2 linked regions of the Prochlorococcus marinus str. MIT 9313 genome follow. The protein of the gene in region 1 interacts with the protein of each later gene in a pairwise test. Links are inferred from orthologs where the notes say so. Each region holds a gene or a part of one and is shown in the gene's direction. Other genes may lie near its edges.

Region 1 (7,974 bases):
GGAAGCAGCCGATCGAATTATGGTGCTTCGGCGGGGCAAGCTGATTGAGCAGGGAACCCACCTTGAGCTTCGTGCCAAGGGAGGCCTTTATTCTCAGTTAGCGGAACTACAGGAAAGGGGACTGGCGAAACTTTGAATTTAGTTTTTGCTTTCAGTGATTGGATCTTGATTTCAGCTTCACGCTTAATGGTTATGGGCCTTGGTGAAGCAGGATCAAGACAGTTGAGCACTGCCGTGTGATCAGCTCCTCTTCGCTAACGCCGGAGGTTCTTGAGCAGGCCTATGGGCATCGAGCACGAGAGTGCCCGTCTTCGAATGAGCAGATCAACCTTGTCTTCAGTCAAGACCGTTCATTCGATCTTGTTGAGCTTGAACAATTGCTGGAGGCTGTGGGTTGGAGTCGCCGGCCGATGCGTCGAGTGCGTCTTGCACTTGATCACACGCTCTTGAAAGTGGGCCTTTGGCGCCATGATCCCCTGTTCCCTCGTTTGGTTGGTTTTGCTCGATGTACAGGTGATGGAGTTCTTGAAGCCACAGTGTGGGATGTAGCTATTCACCCCATTTATCAGGGGGTGGGATTGGGTAAGCATCTAATGGATTACACCCTTGAATCTCTTAAGGAGATGGGTGTTAAACGAGTCACGCTCTTTGCTGATCCAGGTGTTGTCGATTTCTATGAGCGACAGGGTTGGACGCTGGAGCCTGATGGCCACAAATGTGCTTTCTGGTATGCCTAAGGATTATTGGTAATAGTCTTTTGACAGCTGCTTGGCTGCCTCTCCTCTGCGCCAGCGTCTACGCAATTGGGCGTTTTGCCAGGCTTGATTGAGTAGACCTAGCCGTTGCAAACGGCGGCCATCGGTGTACAGGGGTAATCCCAGGCTTAGCAACTTGACTTGGCAAGAGAGTCGCTGCACCAAATCGAGATCTTCCATCAAAGGGATGGGTTTGTATCCCCCGATGTGTTGGTAGAGCCTTTTGCTGATGAGCAAGCCTTGATCGCCATAGGGCCTTTGCAGCCAATGACTGCGAAGGGCCACAGCTAGTTCCATTAGACGAAGTTTTGTTCCCTTTCCTTGGATTTTGTAGTCGAAAAACCAAGCATTCAGCTCTCCTGCTGACTGAGTAATCACTGCTTCAACGACAGCGGGCCATTGGGGGGGGAGTCGGCTGTCGGCATGCAGGAACATCAGCCAAGTTCCTTTGGCATGGCATGCTCCATGGCTGAGCTGAGCACCCCGATTGGGATTGGCTACTCGCAGTACATGAGCTCCTGTGAGTTGGGCAGCGAGTTCTGTGTCATCACAGCTGCCAGCATCAACGATCCAAAGGTCAAGGGGTGTCGGCCAGCGTTGGAGATCAGCCAAGAGCAGTGGTAGACGGCTGGCTTCATTGAGGCTCGGCACAATCACGCTGAGGTGATGTCCCACCTCACTTAGAGCTGAGATGTTGCTCATTGATGAGAAGTTTTGAGCGGCATTGCTTCCTTTTTGAAAGAGGTCATCTTGTTCTTTCTCGACCCGTTTTTCTTGCCTTAAACGAGTTGTTTCCTGGTTCAAATCCTTGTCATATCAATCTTTCCTCGCATGCTTGCCATGGTGAAAGATCTTCAAGGCAATCGAGATCGTTTTGTTGACCAAGTAAGCAAGGCCTTACTCCTGCATCCGCTGCTTTCTGCAGTGTGACTTGCTTCACTTGATTGCTACCCCAAGGAATGCCGCAGAAGGGCCAGCGTGTCACGGGCTTTACCAAGCGCCCTGAGAGTCCAAGTAACCAATAGCCCCCATCAGTAGCGGGTCCAAGTACGAACTCATGCTCTTGCAAAGCTTCTAGGGCCTGAAGCAGATCACGATCACAGAGATTTGGCAGGTCTGTGCCGATCAGCAATGTGGTGCGGCCCATTGTGATTTGTGGATGGTGTCGTTGCTGCACTCGCAAAACCTGTCGACGCATCCGTTCACCCAGGCTTCCCTTGCCTTGAAGCTCCACTGTGCTCACACCTTGATCGTGTGCCCAGCGCTTGGCTGCCTTGGGAGCGAGGCCAGTGATCGCGAATTGCAGCTCGACCAGGCCTCTATTGGCCAGATGATTGGCCACGCGCAGAGTGTGTTTGGTAAGCCTGGCCTGGATTGATGCTGCACGCACTATTCCAAGAGTGTCGGCCAGTCTTCGTTTGCATCTGCCTGCTGCCGGCCAGCGGGCCATCACCACCAGTGCAGGTTTTGCCATTTCAATTCACCCCTGCCGGGGTAGCTCTGCTGGTTTGACGATTAATTCGATCGTCTTGTTGTTTCGTTCAAGGGTGAGCGGCATGGGCTTGCCAACCTCCCCACGATCAACGGCAAGTTGTACTTGTGAAGGGTCGCGGACGACCTCACCATTGACTTCACGAATTAAGTCGCATTGGCGCACGCCGGCTTTGTCTGCAGGGCTGCGAGACATCACTTCAACAACGAGAACAGCATTAACTTCAGGTACTTGGCATGCCCCTCCTGTTGCGTTGATTTCTTTGGCTAGTTGGGGGGTAAGGCTCTGCAGCCTTACCCCGATATAGGGATGAGAAGCTTGCCCTCTCCCCACGATTTGTTGGGCAATTCGTTTGGCCAGGTTGATCGGTACTGCAAAACTCAGCCCGCCTCCCGGCGCAACTTTGATGGCAGTATTGATTCCGATCACCTGTCCTGAGGCATTGATGAGTGGTCCTCCGCTATTGCCAGGGTTTACGGCGGCGTCCGTTTGGATGTAAGGAACTCGTTGCCCCCCCCCTAAGGCGTTGGTGCGGTCGACGGAGCTGATGATGCCTGCAGTAACGGTGTTGTTGAGTCCAAGAGGATTGCCGATCGCGATTGCCCATTGCCCAGGCTTGATGTTGTTGGAATTGCCGAGTGGGGCTACTGGAAGTTTCTTCGCTACGACTTTGACCACGGCTACATCTGTAAGGGGATCACCACCAAGCACTTTGCCGCTGTAACTGCGTCCATCTGGAAGGGTTACTGATACCCGTTCTGCCCCATCAACCACATGAGCATTGGTGAAGATCAGCCCGTCAGAGCGTGTGATGAAACCTGACCCTTGGCCGGCTTGCCGTTGGATGGGAGGTCCGCCGCCGAAAAAGTTGCCAAGGGGGTTTGCGATCCGTTTCACCGTGTCGATGCGCACCACTGCCGGACCAACTTGTTCCACCGCAATCACGATCACATTGGTGCCAGGCTGCAGAGGCGCTGACTTGGGTGGATCACTGACGACAGGGGTGTTGTCTGGACTTGTCTTAGAACCAATGCCGATGCGTTGACGTAACCCTTCGTTGCAGCCACTTAGGTTGATGCTGATGAGGATCAAGCCAAGCCATCTGAGCGGATGCAGCCTGTGGGCAGATAGGGCAAGGGTCATGACAAACGCAGGTGCCAGGGAACGAGAACATCAGGGTCTTATTAAAGACGGCTTGCTCGATAGAAGTTGCGTAGATTCAGCCATCGCAGAGGAAAGGATGTGGTGATAACGGGCAATGAGCTGTGGTCCAAGGTGCAGCAGGCCCTTCAGCACAATCTCAGCAAACCTACGTTTGAGACATGGATTCGTCCTGCCATTTGTAGTGGTTTTCGGGACGGGGAGTTGACTCTGATTGCTCCAAATAGCTTTGCAAGTAACTGGCTTCGCAAGAATTACGTTCAGACAATCGAGGCGGCTGCGGCCAAGATTTACGGCCAGTCAGTGAGGGTGTCTGTTCAGGCTCAGGAGGAAGACTCTGCTGAGAGGGTGTTACCACCAATGACATCGGCTTCCATCCCTTCACCTTTGCCTACTGCAGAAACAACCACTGCCTCTGTAGCCCCTTCTAGTGGCCCTCGGCGGATTCTTCCAGGCCTGAACCTGCGCTATGTCTTCAATCGGTTCGTCGTGGGGCCGAACAGTCGCATGGCCCATGCTGCTGCGCTAGCCGTTGCAGAAGCTCCTGGGCGAGAGTTCAATCCTTTATTCATTTGCGGCGGTGTTGGCCTAGGCAAGACTCATCTGATGCAGGCTATTGGTCACTACAGGCTTGAGATCAATCCCGAAGCAAAGGTGGCTTATGTTTCTACAGAGACCTTCACGAATGACTTAATTCAAGCTATTCGGAAGGATGGTATGCAAGCTTTCCGAGATCGATATCGTGCCACTGATTTGATTTTGGTTGACGATATTCAGTTTATTGAAGGCAAGGAATACACCCAGGAAGAGTTCTTTCATACCTTTAATGCTCTCCATGAAGCAGGTAGGCAGATTGTGATCGCTAGTGATAGACCTCCAAGTCAGATTCCAAAGCTTCAAGAACGCCTAATCTCTCGATTCTCTATGGGCTTGATCGCTGATATTCAGTCGCCTGACCTTGAGACTCGCATGGCAATTTTGCAGAAGAAGGCGGAACAGGAACGCATGATGCTGCCTCGCGATTTAATTCAGTACATCGCTGGGCGCTTCACCTCCAATATCCGTGAACTTGAGGGGGCTTTGACCAGGGCAGTTGCCTTTGCTTCGATCACGGGGCTGCCGATGACAGTTGAATCGGTAGCGCCAATGCTTGACCCTAATGGTCAAGGTGTGGACGTTACCCCACAACAAGTGATTGATAAGGTCTCTGAGGTTTTTGACGTGACTCCTCAAGACATGCGTAGTAGCAGTCGAAGGCGGGCCGTTAGCCATGCTCGGCAGGTGGGCATGTACCTGATGCGTCAGGGCACGGATTTGAGCTTGCCTCGCATCGGTGAGACTTTTGGGGGAAAGGACCACACCACAGTGATGTATGCCATCGAGCAAGTGGAGAAAAGGTTGTCCAGTGATCCTCAGTTGGCTAGTCAGGTTCGGCGTGTGAGAGATCTGCTGCAGATCGATTCACGCCGTCGGCGATAGGTTTCAACAATTTGATTATTTGACAAGATTAGATGAGGTGTATGAGATTTTGTTTGCATCAACATCAGCCTTGCAATGCCTTTCCCTCAAAACGTTCCAGATGTCACCTTCAAGACTCGCGTGCGCGATGAATCTGTGCCCGGGTCTAATCCATTCCGCTGGCAAGACCTGACTAGTGCTGAAATCTTTAAGGGGCGCAAGGTGGTGGTGTTAGCCCTGCCAGGAGCTTTTACGCCTACGTGCTCATCCAATCATTTGCCACGTTATGAGGAGTTGCATGCAGAACTTGTTGCCCAAGGTGTTGATCAGATTGTCTGTCTTTCAGTGAATGATGCTTTTGTAATGTTCCAGTGGAGCAAACATTTGGGTACCAAGAATATCTTTATGCTCCCTGATGGGAATGGAGAGTTCACTCGTAAAATGGGCATGCTTGTTGAGAAATCCAACCTAGGTTTTGGTTTGCGTTCCTGGCGCTATTCGATGCTAGTGAATGATTGTAATATTGAAAAGATGTTTGTTGAGCCTGGCTTTAGTGATAATGCTGATGGTGACCCGTTTGAGGTCTCAGATGCTGATACGATGCTTGCTTACATGAAGGGTGTGCAATCGGCTGGTGTTAGTTCCCCGTGCCGTGAGTTTCAGGGTTAAACCCTTCACTTCTCACACTCTTGCCTGTTCATTAAATATAAAACTGATTATCTGTTTTCCTGCTTCACTCTATATCTTACGTAACAAGTAGCAATCCTCTTCTAGGACTGAGTCTTTATCGACAAGCTCTTTGACTTTGTCAAGTTGCTTTGAGAGGCTGATGTAATTTGCTTGATCGATCAATTTGTAGCCTAAGAGATTCTCGTGGAATGTTTCGCTGAGTGTATTGGGGGAAAAGTGTCCTATCCCGTAGCCTTTCTCGCTGAATTTCCTTAGCCTTTGAAACATTGCCTTAGAAGTTTCGCTTGGTTTGAATGCATTCAGTGCGAGAAGACTTCCGGCTATTTGTGTTTGCTGTAGATGTTTAAAAAGTGAATTGACTGAGTCTTGCGAAAGCCAGTATAAAAGCCCTTCCATGAGGATAAATGATTGGCGTGATCCTATCCATTGGCTTAATGAGTCGAATAGTTTTTTGTTTTCTCTGCTGTTGTTGAGGTCTGTTGTACAGAGGAATAGAATGTCTCTTTCTGGGAGCTGCTGAGAGGATTGAAGCTTCTGTATTCTTTGCTGCTTTGACTTGATCAGGTTGGGCTTGTCTACTTCGCAGGATGCTATGGGAGTGTTGATTAGATAGGGGTAATTGGTGAACCCGGCGCCAATATTGATAAACACTCCATTTGTTGCTTGAATGTGGAACTCTCGAAGCCTTTCTAGAAAAAATCGATGTCTGAGGCAGTGGGCAATATCTTCGGATTCACCTACCTCCTTCAGGTATCGATTCGCAAGCTTCTCAGCTGGTTTGGTGACCCATAAATGTGCAAAGTTGTCGAGGCTAATGTTGGTATATTTTGCCCTAAAGCAATTAACCACATGCGCTGAGGCATCTACTCCAGGAAGCACGTTCTTTTGTTTGTTGCAATCACTTTAGCGAGCTGTTGATCTTTCATGGCATCAGAGTCATCAAGAGATGCTTGAGGAAGGAGAGTCTATGGACAGCGCAGCTTGCTGATTAGCAGGCTCAAAAGTAGAGCGGCTGCTCGATGCCCTTTTAAAAGTGTTTACCAAGGATTCAATCCGACAAGAGGTGGCTTAAGCAGGCTTGAGGGGCTGCCTCCTACAACGTCGCCATGCCAGCAAGCTTGGAGGCCTAGACATGGCAGGAGTCGATGTAGGCAATGCCGATGTCACAACTAGAGAGAATTGCTTTCAAAGTGGCCACCAAGCCAGGCTGTCTCTAAGAAAAAACCCATGAGTAGAAATGGGCTTGCATCAGAAATAATCAGTAGCGCAGGCATTAATTGCTGCTTGCTGACTATTAGTCGCTGCATTTATTTCTCCCGGTAGAAAGTCATCAGTGCTAAACCCCCGTTGCTTCCTGCAAAAGCTGTAAGGCAAATGCTGTTTAAAAAGGATTGATAGCTCTGCGATAGATCACCAGAAAGGATCATCGGCGAACTCCACCTTGAGTTGGCATGACTTCGTTCTGGGAACGATGGCGATGCAGGCTCTCACCACTTCTCCATTCACTTCAATCTCACAAGCACCACAGCTCCCTTGTAAGCAGCCTGTGGGAATGATGATTCCTGCGTCTCGAGCAACCTGGAGCCAATCAATCCCTGGTTCTGTATGGGATCTTGTGCCATTGGGCCATTGAATCTCAATCTTAGAGATCGTCATGTTCCCAGCAGTGGGTTGATGTTGACATGTTCTTCGAAAACATCGGCGAGACGATTGAGTAGTTGTTCTCTTTGTTGCTCATGGTTGGATATATCGGTCGGCAAGTCTGCTAAACCCTTTTGCTTCCGTATCAGATTGAGCCACAGCCTTCGCCAGCGACCATTCTCGAAAATCCCGTGCAGGTAAGTTCCCGCGACTTGGCCGCAGCTCTCATTTTTACTGACCCAACCCATTGAGGGATCGTCAGCCATAGGGAGGACAGACTCATGGCTCCCTTGAATGAGTTGGCTATTGCCATGGTGTAATTCAAACCCCTTCACCTTGGCATTGTCTGGCCACTGGGTAATCCTTTGGCATTGACTTAGAGCCTTGTTGCGTTTGAAAACGGTATCTAGAGGCAGCAGATTGAGTCCTGCCATGCTGCTTGATGGGTCTGTTGTTGTGACGCCTTCCAGACCTAGGGGATCTGCCAGAGTTCGCCCAAGCATTTGCATGCCGCCACAGATGCCAAACACATGCCCGCCGCTTTGGGCGTAGGTTTGCAACTGGCTTCCTAAACCACTGCGGTTTAGCGAATTTAGATCGCGCAGTGTCTGCTTGCTGCCGGGAATGATGACAGCATCTGGCATCCCGAGGAATGTGCCGGGTTCAACCCATCGCAGCTGAACTGTGGGTTCTGCTTCTAATGGATCGAGATCGGAAAAATTACTTAGGGATGGCAATTTCAAGACAGCGATTTCGATCTCGGCATCATTTTTTTTG
Region 2 (2,859 bases), 1.0 Mb from region 1 along the record:
GTCAGATCGACCTCACCTGGCAGCACATCCGCCTCATGCGAGCCCTAGGCTTGGCTCGCAAGATCCGGCTACCGATCACATCGTAAGGTTGTCGATCGCTAAACAGTCGTCGTCCGTCTTCTTATCGCCATGGCCAAGCGCGTACAAGTCGTCCTGAACGAAGACGTCCTCAGCCTCGGCAAGGACGGCGACCTAGTTGAGGTTGCTCCTGGTTATGCCCGCAACTTCCTGCTTCCCTTCGGCAAGGCTGTCCCTGTGACCCCAGCCGTGATGAAACAGGTCGGTCACAGACGTGCCAAGCAGGCCGAGCATCAGGCGGCAATCAAGCAGGAAGCCCTGGACTTCCAAACCGCACTGGTCACAATCGGGCGTTTCACCGTTAAAAAGCAAACCGGCGAAGACGACGTCTTGTTCGGCACAGTCACCAATGGTGATGTCGCTGAAGCAATCGAAACAGCCACAAAGAAGGAGATCGACCGACGCAATATCATCGTTCCGGAAATTCACCGAACCGGTAGCTACAAGGTGCAAGTGAAACTGCACAATGAAGTCAACGCCGAAATCAACCTCGAAGTCGTCAGCTACTGATTGCTGGCAAGGCTTACAAAACAAGCCAAAGTAGGTCTCCTTATAACGTCAGCTCCTCATCCATGGTGAGCGCCCCCCTGCCAAACAACGGCGATACCGCCGCAGAGGGGTCCCGTCCCTTCAGGAAAGCCTCTTCTACATCTCGAGAACCGAGCTTTGAAGCCCTGCCAGACTCCGTGCCTCCTCAAAATCTGGAGGCAGAGGAAGCTGTTCTAGGAGGCATCCTTCTTGATCCTGATGCCATCGGCAGAGTGGTCGATGTGCTCCAACCTGAGGCTTTTTATCTCAACGCCCATCGAGAGATCTTCCGCACAGCCCTGATGCTTCACAGCCAGGGCAAACCCACCGACCTCACAGCAATGAGCGCCTGGTTGGCCGACACAGGGTCCCTGGAGAAGGTAGGTGGCAGCAACCGTCTGATCGAACTTGTAGAGCGCGTTGCCTCCACTGCATCAATCGAGCAAGTGGCCCGTTTGGTGATGGACAAATTCCTACGGCGACAGTTGATTCGCTCAGGCAACGAAGTGATTCAACTCGGCTTTGACCAGGGCCTACCGATGGAACAGGTTCTCGACAAAGCAGAACAAACAATTTTTGCGATCAGCCAGGAAAAGCCATCCAAAGGTCTCACCCCCACAGCAGAAATCCTTACCAGCACCTTCAACGAGATCGAAAGCCGCTCACTAGGTACGTCCGTCGCAGGCATCCCTGTGAACTTCTACGACCTCGATGCCATGACCCAGGGTCTGCAGCGCAGTGACCTGATCATCGTGGCTGGCCGCCCAGCCATGGGCAAAACCTCCATGGTGCTCAATCTGACCAAAAACGTTGCTCAACTCCACAACCTGCCTGTGTGCTTGTTCAGCCTGGAGATGAGCAAGGAACAACTCACCTATCGCCTCCTTTCAATGGAGGTTGGCATTGAGAGCAGTCGACTGAGAACAGGCCGTTTACGGCAGGAAGAGTGGCCTCTTCTGGGCCAGGGCATCAACACCCTTGGCCAGCTACCGATCTACATCGATGACAAACCCAATTCAGGCGTCCTGGAGATGCGTTCTCTCTCCAGGCGGCTCATGGCCGAACAAGGCAAAGAACTCGGACTCATCGTGATCGACTACCTACAACTGATGGAGGGCTCCACGCCTGATAACCGTGTTCAGGAACTCTCCCGGATTACCCGCGGCCTTAAGGGCATGGCCAGGGAACTGAACGTACCTGTGATTGCCTTATCACAGCTCAGCCGTGGGGTGGAATCCCGCACCAACAAACGCCCAATGCTCAGCGACCTGCGCGAGTCAGGCTCAATCGAACAGGACGCTGACCTGGTGCTGATGATCTACCGCGACGAGTACTACAACCCAGAAACCCCCGACCGCGGCATCACCGAAGTCATCGTGACCAAGCACCGCAACGGCCCTGTCGGCACAGTAAAACTACTGTTCGAGCCTCAATTCACACGGTTCCGCAACCTGGCGGCCTAAAGCAGCAATACATTGATGATTTCTACTGTTCTCTAGAACGTCACGGGCCCCATGCCCTTCAGTGCTCCCCCAACCGAACACTTCGACGTCATCATCGTCGGCGGTGGGCACGCCGGTTGTGAAGCCGCGATTACGGCAGCGCGCTTAGGCCTAAGTACAGCTTTATTCACCCTCAACCTCGATCGGATTGCCTGGCAACCGTGTAATCCCGCAGTGGGAGGGCCAGCCAAGAGTCAACTCGTGCATGAAGTCGATGCCCTTGGGGGGGTCATCGGACGCCTGGCCGATGCGACGGCGCTGCAAAAACGTGTGCTGAATGCAAGCCGCGGCCCTGCGGTCTGGGCCTTACGCGCCCAGACCGACAAACGCCTCTATTCACGCCAAATGCTGCAGTTGCTTCAACAAACAGCCAACCTCTCTCTAAGAGAAGCGATGGTGACTGGCCTCGAAGTCAAAGGTGATCCATCGGGTGGCGGGGAGCACTGGGAGCCAGCTCAAGGACATGCAGCACAAATCACAGGCGTACGGACCTATTTCGGCAGTATTTATCGGGCCCAAGCCGTCGTGCTAACCACCGGCACGTTCCTTGGTGGTCAGATCTGGGTTGGCAATCAATCCATGCCGGCAGGTCGTGCCGGCGAGCAAGCCGCAGAAGGGCTCACCGAAGCCCTCGAGTCACTTGGCTTCCAAACCAATCGCCTCAAGACAGGCACTCCGGCCAGAGTCGATCGACGCAGCATTGCTCTCGATCAACTGGAAGAGCAACCCAGCGATGCCGCTGATCGCTTCT

Evidence for each region.
Region 2: the proteins of dnaA (region 1) and dnaB interact in binary tests that used the Escherichia coli proteins (3 or more experiments, as listed by UniProt). The link is inferred for Prochlorococcus marinus str. MIT 9313 from one-to-one orthologs.

The regions. Positions count from the first base shown.
Region 1 is NC_005071.1:1,274,178-1,282,151, reverse strand. Bases 2,825-5,688 are described here. They hold dnaA (chromosomal replication initiator protein DnaA), read left to right. Parts: upstream 2,825-3,489; coding sequence 3,490-4,887; downstream 4,888-5,688. Other genes in these bases: AKG35_RS06350 (class I SAM-dependent methyltransferase), read right to left, coding at 5,605-5,688; AKG35_RS06355 (peroxiredoxin), read left to right, coding at 4,963-5,535; AKG35_RS06365 (trypsin-like peptidase domain-containing protein), read right to left, coding at 2,825-3,390. In the rest of the region: AKG35_RS06385 (ABC transporter ATP-binding protein), read left to right, coding at 1-136; AKG35_RS06380 (GNAT family N-acetyltransferase), read left to right, coding at 237-737; AKG35_RS06375 (TIGR04283 family arsenosugar biosynthesis glycosyltransferase), read right to left, coding at 741-1,457; AKG35_RS06370 (TIGR04282 family arsenosugar biosynthesis glycosyltransferase), read right to left, coding at 1,567-2,229; more of AKG35_RS06365, read right to left, coding at 2,236-2,824; more of AKG35_RS06350, read right to left, coding at 5,689-6,435; AKG35_RS06345 (2Fe-2S iron-sulfur cluster binding domain-containing protein), read right to left, coding at 6,967-7,212; AKG35_RS06340 (cobyric acid synthase), read right to left, coding at 7,209-7,974. UniProt on the Escherichia coli protein: Plays an essential in the initiation and regulation of chromosomal replication. Binds in an ATP-dependent fashion to the origin of replication (oriC) to initiate formation of the DNA replication initiation complex once per cell cycle.
Region 2 is NC_005071.1:2,301,632-2,304,490, forward strand. It holds dnaB (replicative DNA helicase), read left to right. Parts: upstream 1-650; coding sequence 651-2,069; downstream 2,070-2,859. Other genes in the region: AKG35_RS11585 (acyl-CoA desaturase), read left to right, coding at 1-86; rplI (50S ribosomal protein L9), read left to right, coding at 130-588; mnmG (tRNA uridine-5-carboxymethylaminomethyl(34) synthesis enzyme MnmG), read left to right, coding at 2,121-2,859. UniProt on the Escherichia coli protein: The main replicative DNA helicase, it participates in initiation and elongation during chromosome replication. Travels ahead of the DNA replisome, separating dsDNA into templates for DNA synthesis.